DNA from 3 places in the Paenarthrobacter sp. YIM B13468 genome. Region 1 is predicted to be linked to each of the others. Evidence: riboswitches for the same ligand, from Rfam matches in the RefSeq annotation. Region 1 holds a riboswitch; each other region holds the start of a gene.
What was found. A riboswitch is a leader RNA that binds a small molecule or an ion and turns the genes downstream of it on or off. The one in region 1 is predicted to bind cyclic di-AMP.

Region 1 (5,148 bases):
GGTGACCATGACCAGCTATGACCCTGAGGACGATCCCCGGACCTTCGGAGGTTCCGACGCCGCCGAGCCAGCCGACACGACAGGCGATGTGCACACCGATCCGGATATGCACCAGGACGAAGACGACGACCCCGCTGCCTCCGCCAATCCCGATCCGTTGGATGGCAACGTCACAGGACTTGAGCCCGGCGGTGGAGTTCCCCCGGGCGAAACCCCGCCGGCCGAGGGCAGCATGAGCAGCGACCAAGGGCACGAAGAATAGCTCGTCGCCAAGCCGCTATCCCGTCGTTGCTCAACAACGGGGTAGCGGCTCAACAACGTGATAACCGGCAACTGACGGACGCCCCGGGCTATGGCAGCCTTAGAATCTCCCCGAGGTCGTAGTCAGCTGGCTCCTCCAGTTGCGAGTAGGTGCAGCTCTCCGGAGTCCGGTCCGGACGCCATCGACGAAATTGGGTGGTGTGCCGGAACCGGTCGCCTTCCATGTAGTCATAGGCAACCTCGATGACGAGCTCAGGCCGAAGGGGAACAAAGGTGAAGTCCTTGCCGGCGCTCCACCTGCTCTGCGCGCTCGGCATTCGGGAACCTGTAGCTGCGGCATCTCCTTGATCGGCCCATTGCCCCCAAGGATGTTCGCTGAACTCCGTCTGGTATGGCTCAAGTTCGGCCACCAGGCTTTCGCGCTTGGCCATGGGGAATGAGGCCACCACCCCCACGTGCTGCAGCTGACCGGCGTCGTTATACAGCCCAAGCAGCATCGACCCCACAACCTTTCCCGTTTTATGCCAGCGGAATCCAGCCACCACGCAGTCCGCGGTGCGTTCATGCTTGGTTTTGAACATGACACGCTTATTCGGCTGGTACGTCCCCTCGAGCGGTTTGGAAAGTATGCCGTCGAGCCCAGCACCTTCCAGCTGCACGAACCACTCCTGTGCTTGGTCGAGTTCCGTCACCGCCGGCGTTACGTACACAGGCGCCTCAGCTTTGGCCAGCGCCTTCTCCAAGGCGGCCCGACGCTCGGAAAACGGCTTGCCCATGAGGTTCTCGTCTCCCAGCGCGAGGATGTCGAATCCGATGAAGGAGGACGGGGTGCTCCCGGCAAGCATCCGTACACGGCTATCTGCGGGGTGGATGCGCTGCTGAAGGCCTTCGAAGTCGAGCCTGTTCCCAGCTATGAGGACGATTTCGCCGTCGATCACGCATTTGTCCGGAAGATTCTTCTGGAGGGCTTCCACCAGCTCAGGGAAATACCGTGTCATGGGACGTTCGTTGCGGCTGCCCAGGATGATCTCATCCCCGTCTTTGAAAACGATCGTCCTGAACCCGTCCCACTTTGGCTCAAAATGGCCCACATCAGGGATCGAAGGAACGGACTTGGCAAGCATGGGCGAAATGGGCGGCATCACTGGGAGGTCCATACGACTATGTTCTACCTGCCGCCCGCGGCTGAAGCTAGTCTTGGGCCATGGATATCTTGGCCGTTCTAGTGGCAGTGCTGGCAGCACCTGCCCTCGTTGCGGCCCTATGGTTCTGGGTCTCCCGCCAGAACAGCAAGGGGAAAGTACGGCGCGGCGCCACGGGCGGGGTGCTGGGTGTGGCGGACGAAATTTTCCGACCCGAGACCCATTACGCACACCAGGTCCAAAGGATCCAGCACGAGCTGCCAGCCCCGGCTCCGGCCCCGGAGCCTAAGTCCTAACGGACCTTCACGCTGGAAGGCGTCCCGCCCGTTACATTAATGTGACTTTAGTATGGCGCTCATGTACGGTCTAAGAGCGACCCGTATCTCCGCTGGGCCGCTTCCGGGTTGACGCCGAGCTCTGCCGCAAACCGGGATCCGCCAGACTCGCGGCAGAGACGGGGGACCCAGAGTTCCCGGGCCTGATTTTCCATAGGCCCTTGGGGTGAAGCCGCCATGTGCGGCCGGACGGCCTCGTCCGAACCCGACAGCTAACCTCGCAGGCGTTGAGAGGCAACCACCATGTCCCCAACCATGGATCAGCCGCGCCGCGCCCAAATAGCGCGCGAGCGTACCCAGCCAACCGGACGCCGTCGGGCCCAACCCAGCGGATCCTCCACCAGCGCGCCAGCAGAAGGTTTAGAAGGCACGACGCCGGAACCCGCCACTGCTTCCACTCCCACCCCTGTGGCACCCACCACGCGCGCGGCCGCTCGCGCGGCAGAGCGTGCACGGGCAGCCCAGGCAGTTATTTCAACTGAGACAGCTCCCGCTGAAACTGCTCCAACAGAAACAGCACCGGTGGACTCTGCTCCGGCGGATTCTGCTCCGGCGGGTTCTGCTCCCCTGGAGCAGGCAACTGCTGCGATTCCAACTGTTCAGGCGCCCGAACCGGTCGCGTCCGAACCGCCTGCGAATCCCGAGCCGGCCACCGCTGCGATCCCGATCGTTCAGGCGGCCACGCCCGCTGCTGCACCCACCCCCGCCGCGCCGGAACCGGAACCCGCCACCGCTGCCATCCCGGTCGTTCAGTCAAAGAGCCCTGCCGCTGCATCCACCCCCGCCGCGCCGGAACCGGAACCCGCCACCGCTGCGATCCCGATCGTTCAGGCAAAGAGCCCTGCCCAGCTCGCCGCGGCCGCGACCGCCGCTGCTGGTCTCGCAAGCCGGAAAGCCCTTCGCGCCCAGGAAACCGAGAGCGGTACGGCCCATAAACTGGCACCCGCTGCCGAAACTCCAGCAGGCGCCCCTACCTTCGGAGCTTCATCCGTGGGCGGGTCATCACGGGGTGGGTCGTCCTTCAGCCACGAACCACACTCCGTGCTCACCAAGGCGGCCTCGGTCAAAACGATGGGCCAGCGCATGGCAGTTGTGGCTGGAGCCTTGGGCTTGGTATTGACTGTTGGCACCATGAGCCAGGCCTTCGAGCTCCCCTTCTTCGGGCAGGAAACGCCGACGAAGGAAGCCAGTGACGCAAAGACGGGTGGCGACAGCAGGCAGTCAACTTCGGCCGCCCCTGCACCCAGCTCGTCCACCTCCGCCGCGTCCGCTTCGTCGGCCACCAGCGAGGCCGGACTGCCGGCAACTGTTGCAACGCAGTCGTCAGAAGAGGCACCCGCTCAGTCGCCGTCGTCCCTTCCGACTCCGCAGGTTTCACTTGCGGATCCTGTTTGGGTTCCTTCGGCAGTCCCGTCGGCTGTGGTTCCTGTGCCGGGCGTGACCACTCCTGTCCCAACCCAGCCGGCCCCAAGCCCGGTCCCGTCGGACACGGTTACCACCCCACCGGCCACGACCACCCCGACTCCAACGGGGACGCCGGCGCCCACTCCAACACAGACTCCGGCGCCAAAGCCAAAGCCGACCGGCAGCCCCAGCACCACCACACCGTCCACTGATTCACCCTTGGACCTGGACTCCGTACTTGACGGCGCCACAGGGATCTTGAAATGAGCACGCGGCTTCCCAGGACCAGCGCGCACGTCGGATGGCACGGCCGGTACTGCAGCAGCAGCCGCACTGCCACGTTCCGCAGTCGGATGGGCCGCTGGAGCTGCCAGCGGTTGCGCCGAGCCTAAGGACTCACGGCACCAGGAATCACGCGATAGGAATAGCAGCAACAAGATGGGGCAGGCACCTACCAGGGTGTCTGCCCCTTGTGCTCCCTTCCGCACCTGATCCGGGGCCTAGATCCGGGGCCGCGAGGCCCACCTCTGGGCCTTCAGTGCGGCGTGCAACTCGAGCCTGATCCCACCGCTCAACGGATCAGCTCCGATGAGCTGGCGGATGCGGCCGAGGCGGTTGTAGATGCTGCTCCTGTGCAGATGAAGTTTCGCGGCAACGTCCTGCACTGAGCTGTCGTTGTCATAGAGCAGTTCCAACACGGGCAGGAGTTCGCCGTTCTTATCCTGGTCCTCCAAAGTCCTGAAATGAACGGAGCCCGTATCATCCCAGCCGCCCGGCGCCTGAAGACGATCAAAGAGTTGATAAACGCCCACCGCCCGACTCTCCACCAGTTCCCCGAGGGGCGGATCCACGGCGGCGGCCTGTGCTGCCACTTTCGATTGCCTGTAGGCGCCTGCCAGTTGCCGGATAACCTGGAACGGCTCACTGATGCCCAGGATCACCCGGTCCACTTTGCGGCCCGCACGCTTTGCGAGCTCCAATTGATAGTGCACCAGGACCTGGGCGTGATCCGCCCTGCCACCGGATTCGCGGAACAGGACAACGGAATGCGTCTCCGTCCCGGCGCTGAACAGCGCGGCGTTGACACCAATGGTGGACTGCAGCGCTGCTGTTCGGTGCGTTAGCGTCGCGGCGATGGGGTCGACGTCGGTTCCGCCGCCGTCCGCGTCCAGGATGGTCACCAGTTGCCACGGACCGCGGCCTTGGATCTCCTTCCAACCGGCCACCGCTGCCACTGCGTTCGACTCGCCAGTGCAGGCCGCCAGAAACTCCTGCTCCCGCCTCCTGCGAAACTCTGACTCGGCCGTGTTGGAATCGAGCAGCAAACCAGCCAACAGGTCCAGTTCGTCACGCACGCCGGGCAATTCGGCGAGTATCGCCGTCGCGGTTTGCTCCTCAAGGTCCTGCTGCACCCATAAGTAGCCAACCCGAAAACCGCGCACCAACAGTGGGACGCAAACGCGCCCGAGCATGCCTAGCTCGTCGTTCGCCGGAACAACAACCGGGCGCACCGCCGTCGCGATGCCGTGGGAGAGCTGCCAAGCACTGACATCGCTCGGCACCCGTTTGCTCAACAGGAAGTTCACGCGGACGCGGTCGGCGTGGGATTGGTTGGAACTGTAGGCGAGGAGGACGCCGTCGAGGTCCTCCAGGGACAACCCCCTGCCAAGCTTGAGCGCCACTCGTTCAACGATCTCCTCGACGTCCTGCTGCATCCAGAAAGCGTACCAACACAAGGCGACACCTGACGCTCCAGCTCTCGACAAATGTCGAGCTTGATTTGAGCTGTTCCTTGAATTTACGGGGTTTTCACTTGCGCCGAGCTGGGAGGTCCATGTCGCCTGCCTCACAGCCGGATTTATTCTGGAATCACAGCCCGCAGCAAATATCCGGCCGAAAAGCCGCTAACGATGGAGCCAGCAAATGATCATCGGCGTCCCCAAAGAAATCAAGAACAACGAGTTCCGCGTAGCCATCACGGCCGCAGGTGTCCACGAGTTCCGCAC
Region 2 (5,148 bases), on a different contig from region 1:
CATCAGGCGCAAAACGACGGAATCTCAAGATCTGAAACACTTGCTGTCCAATCCCAAGCGACTCCAAGCTCGAATTTTTCCCCCAAAATCTGCTACAAGCCGTAGAAACGGCACCTGTTGGGGCGGGCGCGCTCGTGAACGCCTGCCGCCGAACTCCCACGTGGCTAGTGTTGACCTCACAGCGTCCTCACAGGAGCGGCAAAGCTTCGGCAAACCAGCAGAATGGAGAGTTGTCACATGGCATCCCCGCACTCCATGACGAACAACCTTCCCCAGCTTTCCCACCCGGACGGCTCCCCTATCCGAGCCTTGGTGGTGGACGACGAGCCGAGTCTGTCCGAGCTCATGAGCATGGGCCTTCGCATGGCCGGCTGGTCCGTCGCGGTGGCAGCCGACGGACCGGAAGCTGTAAAGCTCGCCAAGGACTTCCGCCCCGACGTGCTGGTGCTGGACGTGATGCTTCCAGGATTCGACGGCGTCGAGGTCCTCAACCGGATCCGCGCCTTCGCGCCGGAAGTGCCCGCACTGTTCCTCACGGCCAAGGACGCTGTCCAGGACCGCATCGTAGGCCTTGCCGCCGGCGGGGACGACTACGTCACCAAACCCTTCAGCATGGAGGAGGTTCTCCTGCGCCTGCACCGTCTTGTACAACGCTCGGGTGTTGCGGCCATGGATACAGCGGAACTGGTGGTGGGTGATCTCACCCTCAACGTGGACACACGGGAGGTTTCGCGCGCCGGCGAGGACATCCAGCTCACGGCAACGCAGTTTGAGCTGCTTCGCTACCTCATGGAGAACCCCAAGCGCGTGGTCAGCAAGGCACAGATCCTGGACCGGGTCTGGGACTATGACTTCGGCGGGCAGGCCAACATCGTGGAACTGTACATTTCCTACCTGCGCAAGAAAATCGAAGCCAACCACCCGCCAATGATCCACACCGTCCGTGGCGCTGGCTACGTCATCAAGCCTGCGGACTGAATCTTGTCCACCCCTTCAGGCGTAACCCGCAAGACCCAGCGGAACTGGCTCAATCCCTCCACCTGGCATTTGCGCACGAGGTTGGTCCTGGTGGCGATGGCCTTGCTGGTGGCTATTTGCAGCGCAGTGGGAGTGGTTAGTTACGCCTCCATGGACATGTACTTCAACAAACAACTGGACAAGCAGTTGGAGCAGGCCTCAAGCCGCGCGAATGAATTCGGCAGGCCGCCGTCGAGCTTTCCCTCAAGCGGTCGGCCAGATCCACTGGAGGCCCGTGGCCAAGGTGCCGGGACGCTCAACGCGCGGATCGATGGTTCCGCGGTCATCAACTCGGGCTTCCTGAACGCAAACGGTCGCCGCGTGGCACTCTCGGCAGAAGACAAGCAGGTCCTGCTCTCGCTCCCCCGCGACAAGGGGCCCGTTGACCGTTCATTGTCCAACGGCGACTACCGGTTGGTGGCAGTTGAGACCCCCTACGGCGACATTATTGTGACGGGCCTGCCGTTGGCTGACAAGCAAAACGCCGAGGCCTCGCTGGTATGGACCATGGTGCTTGTTTCCCTTGGCGGCCTGGTGCTGATCGGCCTCGCGGGCACTGTCATCATTCGCAGGACCATGCGGCCACTTGAGCAACTCTCGGAGGTCGCAACCAAGGTATCGCGCCTTCCCCTCGACGCCGGTGAAGTGGCGCTCGCGGTGCGCGTACCGCCGTCGGCCTCCCATCCAGGAACAGAAGTTGGCAGCGTTGGCCACGCTTTGAACCAAATGCTCAACAACGTTTCCAGGGCCCTGGAAGCCCGTCAGGAGAGCGAAACCAAGGTCCGGCAGTTCGTTGCCGATGCCTCCCACGAACTTCGGACGCCGCTGACCGCCATTCGTGGGTACACCGAGCTTCTTCGTATGACGGAGAACTTCACGGAGGACGGCAGGAAATCGCTGGCGCGGGTCCAGAGCCAGTCGGAACGGATGACCACGCTTGTGGAGGACCTGTTGCTGTTGGCGCGCCTGGACGAAGGCCAGGCGTTGAAAGTCACCGATGTGGACCTGACGCAGCTGGTGATCGAGACCGTCAGTGACGAAAAGGTGATGGCACCGGACCACATCTGGAAGCTCCAACTCCCTGACGAGCCCATTACAGTGCGCGGGGACGCAACCCAGCTGCATCAGGTGCTGGCCAATCTGCTGTCCAACGCCCGCAAACACACCGATCCAGGTACCACGGTGGTCACAGGCGTCATGCTCTCCGCGGATGGTAGTGCGGTGGTCACAGTCACCGACAACGGGCCTGGTATTCCCGCTGGGTTCCAGAGCCGTATCTTCTCGCGGTTTGCCCGGGCTGACGCGGCGAGATCGGGGTCGGAAGGAACCTCCGGACTGGGCTTGTCAATCGTCGAATCCATCGTCCAGGCGCATGGGGGAAGTGTGGAAGTGACGTCCCGGCCGGGACACACGGAATTCGCTCTTCGATTCCCCACGGCTTTGAACGAACGCATATAACGAATCGGGCAACATGACGCGCCGTGAACGTGATCTCTGTTACCCAAATGTGACTTAAGCCGAAACCTCCTGTACCTTCGAAAGGGTGGGTCGCCCCTAACTGGCCCGCACCCGGGATGCGCCGAGCTCTGCCACTTCCCGGAGTTCCGTTCTCATTCGAGGCAGAGACGGGGGACCCAGAGTCTCCGGGCACAGTACTTTCCTTGCCCTTGGGGTGAAGCCGCAGCTACGCGCGCGGCCGGATGACCTCATCCGAACCCGACAGCTAACTCCGCAGGCGCTGAGAGGTAATCACACATGTCTGAATTCAACGATCAGACGCGCCCTTCCGCGCGTCACCGTGACGAACACACTGCTCCCCTGACGAAGTCGCAAGCCGTTCTGAAGAACGCTGCACGGCGCGGCAAGACCGGGCAACGAATGTCAGTTGTTGCAGGAGTCGTTGCCGCAGCATTGGGCGTCGCATCGCTCGGTCAGGCCGCAAACGCCGCATTCAATCTCCCCGAAACGAGCCAGGCGTCCGAGACGCAGGCTACCGCCCAGGTCAGCAACAAATCAGCGGAAATTTCTGCGTCCTTGGATGCTGCTGCCAAGAAGGGCGCTGCAGACAGGGCTGCTGCAGACCAGGCGGCTGCGGCACAGGCCGCTGCCGAGAAGGCTGCCGCGGAGAAGGCTGCGGCCGAGAAAGCCGCTGCCGACCAGGCAGCTGCCGCCGAGAAGGCTGCCGCTGATGCAGCCGCCAAGCAGGCTGCGGATGCCGCCGCTGCTGCAGCCGCGGCCGCTGCTGCGGCTCCCAAGGCCGTGGACGATCCCGCTGCTGCCAAGGCATACGCCGCCAGCATCCTCGCCAACTACGGTTGGGGTCCGGGTGAAATGACCGCCCTGAACACACTGTGGGAGAAGGAATCCAACTGGCGGACCACCGCGACCAACACCTCCAGTGGCGCCTACGGAATCGTGCAGTCATTGCCAGCCTCCAAGATGGCAACTGCAGGCGATGACTGGCTGACCAACTACCAGACCCAGATCAAGTGGGGCCTGAACTACATCAAGGAACGCTACGGCTCCCCCTCCGCCGCCCTCGCCTTCCACTTGGCCAACAACTGGTACTAAGCCAACTCAATAAGCACGTTTGAGCCCACCCCAGCGGGCTCAAACGTTCAGGGCATGATTGCCGCCCCGTTTTCCGCCGTTCGCAGCAGGGATTACTGCAGCCAACGGCGGGACCGGGGCGGTTTTCGCGTTTAACCTGCCCTCCCAGGTTTAAGAAATCGGACGACGCCGGCTTGCACCTGACGTTACGTCAGGACTTAGCGTTGTGCTCATGACGGGAACAACGGGATCCGGACCGTGGAGCATCGGTGAGCTGGCCACAGCGTGTGGCGTCAGCGTGCGGACGCTTCACCATTACGACGAGATCGGGCTGCTGTCCGCAAGCCAAAGGACACCGTCCGGTCATCGCCGGTATTCGGAGCGCGACTTGCGCCGGCTATACCGGATCAGATCCCTTCAGATGCTGGGGCTTCCGCTCGCGGCCATCGGCAAGGCGCTGCAAACCCCCGAGGATGATCCTGAGTCCATTCGGGGCCTCCTCCAGCAGCAGCTGGCCCATGTGCAGGAGCACGCCCAGCAGCTCCAAGCGCTCCAAAACCGTTTGGGCGAGCTCTTGTCACGCATGGACGGACACGCCATGCCCACCCCTGAACAATTCATGTCAACGTTGGAGATGATCACCGTGCTCGAAAACAACTTCACAGCCGAACAACGCCAGCAACTCGCGGACAAGCGGGAAGAACTCGGCGCAGAAAAAGTCGAAGCCGCCAAGCAGCAGTGGGCTGCCCTGGTGGAAGAAGGACTGGCGCACGTCCAAGCCGAGAGGCCCGTCACGGATCCCTCCGTCCAGGAATGGGTGCGCTCATGGGACGGCATCGGTTCCATGTTCCACTCGAGTGAGGACACCAAAGCTGCAGCGCGTGCAGCCTGGCAGGAAAACAGCCAGGCCATCAGCGCGGGACTGCCGTGGAGCGCTGAGCAGTTGGCCGGGCTGATGGCTTACCTGGAAAAGGCGCGCTCGGCCTTGTAACAGGACGTCGCTATGCTTCCGGTTCGGCCTCTGCCGCACCTCGAACGGCTGCGATCGAGGCAGCGACGTCACCTGCGTCCGTGGACCAGTTACTCACCGAAATCCGGAGGATTTCGCGTCCGCGCCATGAGGAACCTGACATCCACACAATCCCTTCGGCCATGAGTCTCTGGGTGACGCGGTGAGTGCGGTCATCGCTGCCGAAGGCCACCGACACCTGCGTGAAAACGACGTCGTTCAGAATTTCCACGCCTGGGATACCGGCGAGGCCCTCCGCCAACGCGCGGGCGTTTCCTGCAAGCCTGTCCACCATGGCAATGACTCCGGACCGGCCCAACTGTCGGAGGGCAGCCCATACGGGGATGCCCCGGGCCCTACGGGACAGTTCCGGAACTTTGTCGAACGGATCACCCAGTCCGGTCTCCGTTGCGATGAGGTAACTCGTATGGACGCTGAAGGCGCGCCTCAGGGCTTCCGGCCGGGAGACGATGGCCAAGCCACAGTCGTACGGGACGTTCAATGTTTTGTGGGCGTCGGTGGCCCACGAATCGGCCTCCTCTACTCCAGCCAGCCGCCCGCGTAGATGTGGG
Region 3 (5,148 bases), on a different contig from region 1:
TGACGGATCTGATCGATACCACTGAGATGTATCTTCGGACCATTTTGGAGCTTGAAGAAGAGAACATCGTGGCTCTTCGAGCACGCATTGCGGAGCGTCTGCGGCACTCGGGTCCCACGGTTTCCCAGACCATTGGACGCATGGAGCGCGATGGCCTGGTGATTGTGTCCAACGACCGCCATCTGGAGCTGACCGAAGTTGGGCGCAAGCGGGCAACCGAAGTCATGCGGAAGCACCGCCTTGCCGAGAGGCTCCTGGCGGACGTCATTGGTCTGGACTGGGCGTACGTTCATGACGAAGCATGTCGCTGGGAGCACGTCATGAGTGAACGGGTGGAGCGGCGGCTCTATGAATTGTTGGAACACCCCACCGAGTCACCGTATGGCAACCCCATCCCGGGTTTGGAAGCCCTTGGCGGTCTCGCCAACCAGCCCCTTGCCCGCCTGGACGTGAACCTGCTGCATGCGATGGACGGGTACGCTGCCGATTCCCGTGTAGTGGTCAGCCGGCTTGCTGAACCCATCCAGGTTGAGCCCGAGCTCCTCACCCAGCTCGATGAAGGCGGAATTCGTCCCGGCGCGAGTGTCTCCTTGGAGCGGGTGGGGGAGTACATCTCCGTCCGCGTTCCTGGCATTGAAGGAGCACTGGAGCTGCCTCCCGAGGTAGCTGCGCACGTCTTCGTGGCCGTCAACTGACTCTGACTTTCCCGGACCGCGGGGGTGTCAAACCTCACTTTGGGATGGCTGGCACGCGCGTGACCTGCGGATTTCCGCGACTGATGATATGGGGACACCCACAACACGGTCGTTTGGAAAGATAACGAATTTATTACTGCGGGCTTTAATCGCCTATAGTTATCTACTAGCGCCGATACCAAAGCGTTACCTGATCTGGAGCCGAGCTCTGCCAGCAGATCGGGTGTGTCATCAACTACTGGCAGAGGCGGGGGAACCACAAGCGGCTGCCTAAAGAAGCAGCCTTGGGGTGAAGTCCGCAGCAGAAGTGCCTACTAACGCAAGTCCTTCCGGGGACACCTGTGTGCCGTTTGCGCTTCGTGCGGACCGGGTCTTTGAACTCTCTGACCCGAATCCGACAGCTAACTTCGCAGGCTTTCCAGAGAGGAACAGAGTTTGACATCGCAGAACGTCAGGGGCCGCCGCCGCGCGTCCGGCCCCGCTGCTGAGCTGCGGCCAGCCCGCGCCGCAATGGAGATCCGGCCACGCGACACCCCGCGTCAGGTGCGCCGCCGTAAGAGCCCGTTGCGCCAGGTAGCCGACTTCGCCGCAGCCAGTGGTGTCGGGCAGAAGGCCGGTGTCGCGCTTGCCGCCACCGGACTTGCCCTGACTGTAGGCCTGCCTGCCACAAGCCCCGTCATGGCCACGTCCGAGTCCGGCCAGGCCGAGTCGGCCCTCTCCGTGCCCGGTGGCAGTCAGCCCGAAGTTTCTGCAGCAGCCTCTGCCAAAATCGATTTCAGTCGTGCAGCAGTCGCTACCGCCGCTGACCCGGACGGCAAGCTCAAGCAGTTGTTGAGCGCCCAGTCAGCGGGAAGCATACAGCGCGCCTCCTCACTTGGCACCTTGGGAAGTCCGCTGGACAAGCTGGTCACGGCATCGCCGTTTGGCTACCGTGTCAGCCCCCTTACCGGCGGCACTGGCGACTTCCACCGTGGCCAGGACTTCGTAGCCCAGTGCGGCACCGCTGTTCACGCCGCAGCTGCGGGCAAGGTCACGTTCGCCGGGTGGCATGAGTACGGCGGAGGCAACCGGGTCGTGATTGATCACGGCAACGGCCTTGAGACCACGTATAACCACCTGTCGTCCTTCAATGTCAAGGTGGGGCAGACTGTCAGCCGCGGCGATACCGTCGCGCTGAGCGGCACCACAGGAGCATCTACCGGCTGCCATCTGCACTTCGAGGTCCAGGTAAACGGCGAAGTCGTAGATCCCATGGGCTGGCTGTAAGCAAGTTGATGGTTGTCTATCGCATTCATGACACGCCCCGTGACCTGAATGTGACATTCACGAACATCTGTTGTACCGTCTAAAGCGCATCGGCTTTTTAGGGGGCCGATGCACTTGAGTGGATTGCCTAGCTCTGCCACCACTCAAGGTCCGTTCGCAAAAATCGTCTGGCAGGGGCGGGGGAACCAATTTTGGTCTTCGAGTCAGAAGACCTTGGGGTTAAGTCGCAAAAGCTTCCTTGAAGCGGCGCGGCCGGATGACTCCCATCCGAATCCGACAGCTCACCTCGCAGGCATTGGGAGAGGCTACCTTCGTGTCATCACGCACTACCCCTGCGCGCCATCGCGCCGAATTGGTTCGCACGAACCCGTTGAACACCCTTTCCAAGGCTGTCTCAACCAATGCAGGCACCGTAGGCCGCCAAGCTGCCGTTCTGGCCGCAGCCTCGGGGCTCGTTCTCAGCGTTGGACTCCCGGCCCAGGCCGCTGACACCGACGTCTCCAAGTCAGAATCCTCCAGCACCCAGCAGCTGGTCGCCACCGCAGTTGTTACCGCGGAGCCCACCGCAACGGTTTCCTTCGAAAGCCCCGTTGTGGCTACCAAGGAAGCTCCCAAGGTTCAGCGGGCATCCCAGCGCACGGCAACCGAAGGCCAAGCGAACGGCACCCTCGCTTCCCTGTCCTCCAGCGCCAAGGATGCCGCTTCAAGCGCCGCGGCCTCAGGACTTGCAGCAATTGCTTACACCGGCATCGGCCACCCCTACGTTTGGGGCGGCACTTCCCCCAACGGCTGGGACTGCTCCGGATTCACCCAGTGGGTTTACGCCCAGGCCGGCATCAGCATCCCCCGCGTCAATGCCTGGACGATCATGACGCCCACCAGCACCCCTTCCCCCGGCGACCTCGTCGTGCAGAACGGTGGAGCCCACGTGGGCATCTACGTCGGCAACGGCATGATGATCAGCGCTTTGAACCCCAGCCAGGGCACGCTTCTGCACTCCGTGGCTTCCACCGGCACATCCTCGTTCTACACCCTCCGCTAGAAAATCCCATTCGGGGTAAGCCAGCATGCCCCCCAAGTGCTGGCAGCCCATTACCCGCGTGCGATCCCAGCGTGCGCGGATACGAAAAGAGAGTAATCATGACCAGTGCACACAAGGTTGCACGGCATCGAGCTGAGGCCCCCAAGACCAGCTCACTTGCCGTCATCGCCAAGGCTGTCAGCGACAACGCCGGTGGCGTTGGCCGTCAGGCAGCAGTGATCGCAGCTGCATCGGGCCTTGTCCTGACCAGCGGCGTTGCTGCAAATGCTGCCGACACCAACGTCCAGCGGGAATCTACATCTGCGTCTGCGCTTGACGTGCAGTCGGTTGCCCAGGCCACCATTGCTGCCGATTCCAGCGTTGCCATCTCCTACGAGCGCCCTGTGGTCAAGACTGTGGAAGCCCCGGCTCCCGTCGTCGAGAAGGCCGCAGCCAAGGAAGCTCCGGCAGCCGGTGGCACCGCTACTTTGGCGGTCAACTCGGATGCGTCTGCAGCCAAGGCGCCTGCTGCATCCAGCGGCCTCGGTGCGGCTATCGCTGCAGCGGCCTACGCACAGCTCGGCGTCACGCAGGACTGCACCATGCTGGTGACCAACTCGCTGGCCGCAGTCGGTATTCACTTCCACGATTGGCCGGCCGGCTACCTCTCCCTCGGCCGCACGGTCAGTGCAGCTGAAGCCCAGCCCGGCGACCTTGCTTACTATGCCAACGGTGGCTTCGGCGGAATGGCGCACATCGCTGTTTACGTCGGCAACGGCATGGCAGTCCACGGTGGATGGAACGGATCCACCACGGCACTGTTCAGCGTGAACGTTGGCTCCGGCCCGGTTTTCATCCGCGTCAACGGCTGATCAAATACTCCACAGAACACCCCGCAGGCGCAGGCCGGCGGGGTGTTCTGCTTTAACTATCGCGGCGACTCAACCTCGTGGTGACACCCATTTACGTCGCTGCCACTCAGACGGGCTGGTGACGCCCAAATATAGGTGTCGCCGGCCCGTTTGGGTGGCTCTAGCGAACTTCCGCGTCCTCAGCAAAAGTGTCCCGCACATGAACTTTCGCCAACACCGCAGGCGAAACGGCGGAAAAATTCGTTGATACGGCATATAAGTGCTTACCCTTGTGTTGTCGATCCACAGCCCGTACAAGCAGAGGGCAGCCGGCCCTCGTGCCCCTGACGGGTGCGGCCGTGAAGAGGTACGTGCATGCGCACACTCGTTCTGAATGCTGGATATGAACCGCTGGCGGTAGTAACCTTCCGCCGGGCGCTGGTCCTTGTGCTGACTGGAAAAGCTAGCGTGGTGGCCGAAGGCGACGAGCCTGTCGTCGGGCCACAGGAGATTCTCGGAAGACCATCCGTGATTCTTCTTAATCGCTACATCCGGCCCCGGTACAACAGGATCACTGCCGTGAGCCGCCGCGGGGTCCTCCGCCGCGACGGCCATCGCTGCGCCTATTGCGGGAAAACAGCCCACACCATAGACCACGTCCACCCCAAATCCAGGGGCGGCGCGGATTCCTGGGAAAACCTGGTTGCGGCGTGTTTGAAATGCAACAACGCCAAGAGTGACCACACGCTCGCCGAGATGGGTTGGAAACTTCGTTTCAAACCTGGCGTGCCCACAGGAACCATGTGGCAGATCAAAGAACTCGAGAAACCTGCGCCGGACTGGGACCCGTTCCTGTTGCCGGAATCCGCCGCCTGATCGATTTCTGTTGCGCTCCCGCCGTCCGGGTAATCTGGGCGGATGGAGTTCAACGCTGTGATTCTGGCGGGTGGCAGGGCCACCCGCCTCGGTGGCGTGCCCAAGCCCGGATTAACGTTCGACGGCGCCAGCCTCCTTTCTCATGCCCTGCAGGCGGCGCGGGGGGCTTCCGGTGTGGTGGTGGTTGGTCCGGACACCCCTGGTATCGTCGGCGTCTTGCCTGATGGAGTTCTTATCGCCCAGGAGGAGCCGGCCTTCGCGGGCCCTGCCGCTGCGATTGCTGCTGGGCTGGCCGCCCTTCATGAGGCGGCGGCTATTCATCAGGCAGCCGCTCTTCAGCAGTCAGTCAGCCCAGCGGCGTGGACGCTCGTCCTGGCGTGCGACATGCCGCACGCTTCCAGGGGCATTGGGCCCCTATGGGAAGGATTGCGTGGCCACC

Region 2: it holds a riboswitch for cyclic di-AMP, as region 1 does, so the genes downstream of both, ACFX4T_RS11725 (hypothetical protein) here and ACFX4T_RS14285 (hypothetical protein) in region 1, are expected to answer to the same signal.
Region 3: it holds a riboswitch for cyclic di-AMP, as region 1 does, so the genes downstream of both, ACFX4T_RS23120 (C40 family peptidase) here and ACFX4T_RS14285 (hypothetical protein) in region 1, are expected to answer to the same signal.

What each region holds. Positions count from the first base shown of each region.
Region 1 covers NZ_JBHZPI010000014.1:37,999-43,146, forward strand. The annotation lists gene ACFX4T_RS14270 (DUF6480 family protein) at 8-262, shown strand; gene ACFX4T_RS14275 (ATP-dependent DNA ligase) at 351-1,418, opposite strand; gene ACFX4T_RS14280 (hypothetical protein) at 1,466-1,699, shown strand; cyclic di-AMP (ydaO/yuaA leader) riboswitch at 1,829-1,979, shown strand; gene ACFX4T_RS14285 (hypothetical protein) at 1,982-3,409, shown strand; gene ACFX4T_RS14290 (PucR family transcriptional regulator) at 3,643-4,857, opposite strand; gene ald (alanine dehydrogenase) at 5,066-5,148, shown strand, end outside.
Region 2 covers NZ_JBHZPI010000010.1:142,812-147,959, reverse strand. The annotation lists gene ACFX4T_RS11735 (response regulator transcription factor) at 238-978, shown strand; gene ACFX4T_RS11730 (sensor histidine kinase) at 982-2,475, shown strand; cyclic di-AMP (ydaO/yuaA leader) riboswitch at 2,585-2,769, shown strand; gene ACFX4T_RS11725 (hypothetical protein) at 2,773-3,588, shown strand; gene ACFX4T_RS11720 (MerR family transcriptional regulator) at 3,800-4,558, shown strand; gene ACFX4T_RS11715 (pyridoxal phosphate-dependent decarboxylase family protein) at 4,569-5,148, opposite strand, start outside.
Region 3 covers NZ_JBHZPI010000031.1:26,667-31,814, forward strand. The annotation lists gene ACFX4T_RS23110 (metal-dependent transcriptional regulator) at 1-695, shown strand, start outside; cyclic di-AMP (ydaO/yuaA leader) riboswitch at 885-1,126, shown strand; gene ACFX4T_RS23115 (M23 family metallopeptidase) at 1,131-1,961, shown strand; cyclic di-AMP (ydaO/yuaA leader) riboswitch at 2,100-2,270, shown strand; gene ACFX4T_RS23120 (C40 family peptidase) at 2,332-3,003, shown strand; gene ACFX4T_RS23125 (NlpC/P60 family protein) at 3,102-3,854, shown strand; gene ACFX4T_RS23130 (HNH endonuclease) at 4,209-4,709, shown strand; gene ACFX4T_RS23135 (NTP transferase domain-containing protein) at 4,752-5,148, shown strand, end outside.